DNA from 2 places in the Variovorax sp. GW821-FHT09B05 genome. Region 2 is predicted to be linked to the other one. Evidence: riboswitches for the same ligand, from Rfam matches in the RefSeq annotation. Region 2 holds a riboswitch; the other holds the start of a gene.
The links. A riboswitch is a leader RNA that binds a small molecule or an ion and turns the genes downstream of it on or off. The one in region 2 is predicted to bind ZMP and ZTP.
Positions count from the first base shown of each region.

Region 1: linked by a shared signal. The riboswitch ahead of glyA (serine hydroxymethyltransferase) and the one ahead of AC07RM_RS01210 (tetrahydrofolate dehydrogenase/cyclohydrolase catalytic domain-containing protein) in region 2 are both predicted to bind ZMP and ZTP.

Region 1 is NZ_JBWKPN010000005.1:513,262-516,463, reverse strand. It holds gene nrdR (transcriptional regulator NrdR) at 1-325, opposite strand, end outside; gene glyA (serine hydroxymethyltransferase) at 350-1,594, opposite strand; ZMP/ZTP riboswitch at 1,636-1,770, opposite strand; gene AC07RM_RS16660 (lytic transglycosylase domain-containing protein) at 1,815-2,681, opposite strand.
Region 2 is NZ_JBWKPN010000001.1:296,945-300,146, forward strand. It holds gene AC07RM_RS01205 (hybrid sensor histidine kinase/response regulator) at 1-696, shown strand, start outside; gene AC07RM_RS01210 (tetrahydrofolate dehydrogenase/cyclohydrolase catalytic domain-containing protein) at 693-1,535, opposite strand; ZMP/ZTP riboswitch at 1,639-1,719, opposite strand; gene prpR (propionate catabolism operon regulatory protein PrpR) at 1,764-3,202, opposite strand, start outside.

The DNA of each region.
Region 1 (3,202 bases), on a different contig from region 2:
CGACCTTGGTCGACTCGATTTCGCGCAGGCCGCTGGCGAGCAGCTTCTGTTCGATGCGCAGCAGCGCGTTGTCGATCTGCTCGATGCTCACCGGCCGCTTGCGCAGCGCCAGCATCATCGAGGCGCGGACCTTGGTCGAGTCGAAGTCGGCGCGGCTGCCGTCCTTCTTCACGACGACCGGGAAATTGACGTCGGGGCGCTCGTAGGTGGTGAAGCGCTTGTCGCAGGCACCGCACTGGCGGCGCCTGCGCACGAAGTCGGCGTCTTCCGAAACGCGGGTCTCGACGACCTGCGTTTCGAGATGACCGCAAAAAGGGCATTTCATGCGGTCAGGGCTTCTTCTTCGAGGTCAGCGGTAGACCGGGAAGCGGCTGGTCAGCGCGTGGACCTTGGCGCGCACGGCGTCGATGTTCGCGGCGTCGCGCGGGTTCTCGAGCACGTCGGCGATCAGGTTCGCGGTGATGCGGGCCTCTTCGTCCTTGAAGCCGCGCGTGGTCATGGCCGGCGTGCCTACACGCACGCCGCTGGTCACCATCGGCTTCTCGGGGTCGTTGGGGATCGCGTTCTTGTTGATGGTCATGTGGGCGCTGCCCAGCACGGCCTCGGCTTCCTTGCCGGTGATGCCCTTGGCGCGCAGGTCGACCAGCATCACGTGGCTTTCGGTGCGTCCGCTCACGATGCGCAGGCCGCGCTGCGTGAGCGTTTCGGCCACGATCTGGGCGTTCTTGACCACCTGTTGCTGGTAGGCCTTGAACTCGGGCGACAGCGCTTCCTTGAAGGCCACCGCCTTGGCGGCGATCACGTGCATCAGCGGGCCGCCTTGCAGGCCCGGGAAGATCGCGCTGTTGATCGCCTTCTCGTGCTGCGACTTCATCAGGATGATGCCGCCGCGCGGGCCGCGCAGGCTCTTATGGGTGGTCGAGGTCACGATGTCGGCGTGTGGCACCGGGTTCGGGTACACGCCCGCGGCCACCAGGCCGGCGTAGTGGGCGATGTCGACCATGAAGATCGCGCCGACGTCCTTGGCCACCTTGGCGAAGCGCTCGAAATCGATGCGCAGCGAGTAGGCCGAGGCGCCCGCGATGATCAGCTTGGGCTGGTGCTCGTGCGCCTTGCGCTCCATCGCGTCGTAGTCGATGGCTTCGTTGGCGTCCAGGCCGTAGCTCACCACGTTGAACCACTTGCCGCTCATGTTGAGCGGCATGCCGTGGGTCAGGTGGCCGCCTTCGGCCAGGCTCATGCCCATGATGGTGTCGCCGGGCTTCAGGAAGGCCAGCAGCACGGCCTCGTTGGCCGAGGCGCCGCAATGGGGCTGCACGTTGGCCGCTTCGGCGCCGAAGATCTGCTTCACGCGGTCGATGGCCAGTTGCTCGGCCACGTCGACGTGCTCGCAGCCGCCGTAGTAGCGCTTGCCCGGGTAGCCCTCGGCGTACTTGTTGGTGAGCTGCGAGCCCTGCGCGGCCATGACGGCCGGCGAGGCGTAGTTCTCGCTCGCGATCAGCTCGATGTGGTGTTCCTGGCGCGCGTTTTCGGCCTGGATGGCAGCCCAGATTTCGGGATCGGTCTGTTCGACCAGGATGTTGCGTTGGTACATGGCAGTCCTTTGAAGACGAGGTCCTTGTTCTTCAACCAAACAAGGGCTGCCCAGGCGAACGGCTGATCGCCTGCGCGTCTGGAGCGACGTCGCAGGCGGTACGCTTCCCAGTGGTAGTCCACGTCAGCGCGGGTGCCTTGTCGGCACCGCGCCTATCGCCAGTCGCGTACCCGGTCGAGTGTAGCGGATCGGACCGGCCCGGCGGCGGGCGAAAGGAGATTCAGGACACGGCCGACAGCAGCGCCACCTTGGGTGGCGTGGGGCCGTTGGCCGGCTCGGTCGCCTCGTCGGGCTTGGCCGGGGCCACCACCGGCAGGGGCAGCGGCTGCGGACGCAGCACCGGCGGCGTCGGCGCGAACGGCGAGGGCGCGCGGCCGCTGGCCACCTGCAGCAGGCGCTCGCGCTCGGCCATCACCTTGCCGGCATAGCCGCCGTCGTCCTCGAGGTTGGCCGCGCCCACGTAGTAGCGCAGGCCGCCTTCGAGCGAACCGGCGCGGGCGATGCATTCCTGCAGCACCTTCACGCCGACCCGCATGTTGGTCACGGGGTCGAAGGCGGTCAGCGTGCCGCCGGCCGGCTCGTACTTGTCGCCGTGCACGCGGGTCATGACCTGCATCAGGCCCTGCGCGCCGACCTGGCTCTGCGCGAACGGGTTGAAGCTGGACTCGACCGCCATGATCGCGAGGATCAGCGTCGGATCGAGCTTGGTGTGCTTGCCGATGTTGTAGGCCTCGGCCACGAGCACGCTCAGCGGCTCGGCCGCGACGCGGTACTTCTTGCTGAGCCAGTAGGCCACGGCGGCCTGCTGCTTGGGCAGGTCGCCGGGGCTCGCGGCCGTCGTGCGCTCGATCGCGGTCGGCTCGAGGTCAGTGGCTTCGGGCGCGGGTTTGCGCGACTGCAGCCAGCCCATGAGCTGTTCTTCGCCTTGATGGCGCAGGTCGGGCCGCGCCACGAGGGCGAGGACCGCGAACACGATGGCCAGGCCCAGCAGGGCGAAACCGTTGTGCGTGATTTCAAAAAAGCCGTCTGCCACATCGGACACGAAGGTCCTCAGCCCGCGGGCCGTGGCATCAAACGCCTTGTTCATCGCTCTTCCTTTCTGTGCGGCACCTGTCGCAGCGCCGGGAAGGGCGATGGGATGGAGGCAGCGGCGCTTGGATTGGTACCAATCAGATTCCGCGCTCAGGGGGATAAGGTGCGCGGCCGTCTGATCAAGCCGGGGGGAGTCGGCAGCGGATACAGGGTGGTTCCGTCGCGTCGGGCGATCGGAGCAGGCGGGATTCTATCGTTGCTAAATACCCGGTCAAGCATAAGGAATTCAGTCTTAATTCTTAAAAGTGTCGAACAAATGTTTCAAATCCGTGTCTGGGACCGCGTCCTTCTTAAGGGAAATCCCTTGAAAAATCGGGTTTGAAAAGCCGGGAAGGGGCGCCTAAGCTGAACAGGCCTGAGGTTTTCAGGTGCTTTCCGAAGCCAGGCAGTCACGGTGCAAGCCGCGGGCTCGAACGGCGGAGGATCCACGGCGGCAATCTCTTGCTGCCAGCACGACAGGAACCATCGACTTCCGGTCGAGCGAAACGATGGCAATGGGTCTATGCCCGCCATCAA
Region 2 (3,202 bases):
GTGTGGGACACCGGCCTGGGCATCGCGCCCGAGCACCTGCCCCATGTGTTCGACGAGTTCTACCAGGTCGACAACCCGCAGCGCGACGTCGCGCGCGGCCTGGGCATCGGGCTGGCCATCGTCAAGCGGCTGGTGGACCTGCTCGGCGGCGAGATCGGCGTGCGCTCGCGGCTCGGCCACGGCAGCGTGTTCTGGGTCGACCTGCCGCGCCGCCCGCCCGTGCCCACCGCCTTGCCCATCGCGCCCGCGGCCATGCCCGATGCCGCGCAGATCGACACCACCGAACTGCCGCTGGTGCCGCCGCGCGTGCTGCTGCTCGACGACGAGCAGCCGGTGGGCGAGGCGGTGCGCATGTGGCTCGCGCCCTACTGCGAGCGCATCGAGATCACTTGCCGACTCGCCGATGCCAGCGCGCAGGTGCGCGCCACGCCCGACGGCTTCGACGCCTTCCTCATCGACTTCCGGCTCGCCGATCCGCAGGACGGCATCGAGGCGACCGCGGAACTGCGCCGGCTCGCCGGCCGCCGCGTGCCCACGATCCTCGTCACGGGCGATACCGATCCCGAGCGCGTGCGCGCGGCCTATGCTAGCGGGCTGGTCGTGATGTTCAAGCCTGTGCAGCCGGAGGTGCTGCTGCGAACGCTGCACCAGATCATTCGCGGCGCGCAAGACGAGCGCGCCGAGCGGCACGGCTAGGCCACGCGCTCCGCCGCCTCCAGCGTCTGCGAGATCAGCGTCGAGATCGTCATCGGCCCCACGCCGCCCGGCACCGGCGTGAGCGCCGCGCAGCGCGCGAACAGCCCCTCGGTCTCGATGTCGCCGACGCCACCCTCGTGGTAGCCGGCATCGATGACGATGGCGCCGTCGCGGATCCAGTCGCCGCGGATGAAGCGCGGCCGGCCGACGGCGCCGACGATCACCTCGGCGCGCCGCACCTCGTCGGCGAGCTTCGCGGTCTTCGAGTGGCACACGGTCACCGTCGCATCGGCGTTCAGCAGCATCATCGCCAGCGGCTTGCCGAGGATCGGGCTGCGGCCGACCACCACCGCGCGCTTGCCGGCGACGTCGATGCCGTAGTGCGCGAGCAGCCGCATGATGCCCGCGGGCGTCGCCGAGCCGAAGGCGGGCTGGCCCAATGCCATCCGGCCGAAGCCATGGCTGGTGACGCCGTCCACGTCCTTGCGGATGGCGATGCGGTCGAAGCACTGTCGCTCGTCCACCTGCGCGGGAACGGGATGCTGCAGCAGGATGCCGTGCACCTGTTTGTCGGCGTTCAGCGCATCGATCTCGCGCAGCACGTCCGCGGTCGTCGCGCGCGCATCGAGCGTCACGACGCGCGAATCCATGCCGACGCGGCGGCAGGCATTGCCTTTCATCCGCACGTAGGTCGCGGACGAGGGATCGTCGCCGACCAGGAGGGTCGCGAGGATGGGGGTGCGTTCGCCGTTCCTCGCCTTCAGTGCGAAGACCCGCTGCCGCAGTGCCTCCTCGTTCGCGGTGGCGACCGACTTGCCGTCGAGCAGGATGCAGGTCATCGCGCACCTCCGGAGCGGAAGGGCGAAAGCCGGGGAAGCGAAAGGATGCGCCGGTGCGGCGCGGGCATGCGGACACTCATCGTCGGAACTCCTGAAAAGACGACAGACATGCCCAGGCGATCGGCGTGACGATGGCCGCGCTCCCCGATGGTGCTCCATCCGTTCGCCAGTTGCGCGGCAACGCGATTATCGGACAGCGGCCGTGCGGCCCCGCTCGAGGAAGGCCGCCTAGGCCTTCGGCCCCTCGTCGCGCAACCGCCGCCACAGCGTCGATCGGCTGATGCCGAGAATGGCGCAGGCCTGGTCCTGATCGCCCTGGACCGACTGCAGCACCTCGCGCACCCGTTGCCGCTCCGCGGCCGTGCGCGCGCCCTTGAGCAGGCGATCGCGCGCGGGCGCCGGGCGCGCCTGCGTGCATTCGGCGAACACCTCGAGCAGCCGGGCGCGGTCCAAGCGGCCCTCGGGCGCCAGGTAGCCGTGGCAGGCCAGCAGGCGCTCGACGAGGTTCTCCAGTTCGCGCACATTGCCGGGCCAGCCGTAGCCCGCGGCCAGCTCCAGCAAGGCGGCGAGCCAGGCCGACGCCTGGTCCGCGGGCACACCCGCCGCGGGCGCGCGGCGCGCCATCAGGCCGGCGGCCAGGGGCGCGATATCGGCGCCGCGTTCGCGCAGCGGTGGCGTCTCGATGCGCAGCACCGCGAGCCGGTAGTACAGATCGCGCCGGAACAGGCCACGCTCCACTTGGGCCGCCAGGTCGGCATGGGTGGCCGCGATCACGCGCAGGTCGACCGGCACCGCCGCGGTGGCGCCCACGCGCAGCACCTCCCGCTCCTGCAGCACGCGCAGCAACCGCGTCTGCAGCGCCAGGGGCATGTCCCCGATCTCGTCGAGGAACAGGGTGCCCGTGTGGGCGGCCTCGATCAGGCCGGTCTTGCCGCCGCGCCGCGCGCCGGTGAAGGCGCCTTCCTCGTGGCCGAACAGTTCGCTTTCGAGCAGGCTCTCTCCCAGCGCCGCGCAGTTCACGGCCAGGAAGGGCTGGGTGGCGCGCCGGCTCGCGCTGTGGATGCCCTGGGCCACCAGCTCCTTGCCGGTGCCGCTCTCGCCGACGATGAGCACGGTGGCGTCGCTGGCCGCGCACTGCCGCGCCAGCTCGCGCACGCGCCGTGCCGCGGCGCTGTCGCCCGCGAAGGCCTCGATCCGGTAGCGCGTGGGCGCGCCGCGTTGCCGCTGGTTGGCGCGCAGGTGGCGGTCGGCGCGCTGGATCACGGCGGGGTCGCGGCACACCAGCAGCGCGCCGGTGACCTCGCCGCTCTCGACGATGGGCGCGCGCCGCACGACCAGCGTGCGCATGCCGATCTGCAGCACCTCCTCGACCGGGGCTTCGCCCAGGCACAAGGTGGCGCCGAGGTCCAGCACGGGCTCGACCTCGCTCAGCACGCGGCCGACCAGTTCCGCCACGGAAGCACCGAGCAGCTGCGCCATGGCCGGGTTCAGCGCCTCGATGCGCTGGCGCAGGTCGACCGCGACCACGCCGTCCTGCAACTGGCCGAGGATGGTGCCGAGCCGCTCATGGCGCGCGCGCTCGGCATGGCCGTGGCGCGCCAGGTGGAGGGCGTCCTGCAGCGCCTGGCGCACGGCGTCCTCGGAGTACATCAGCACGCTGGCGATGC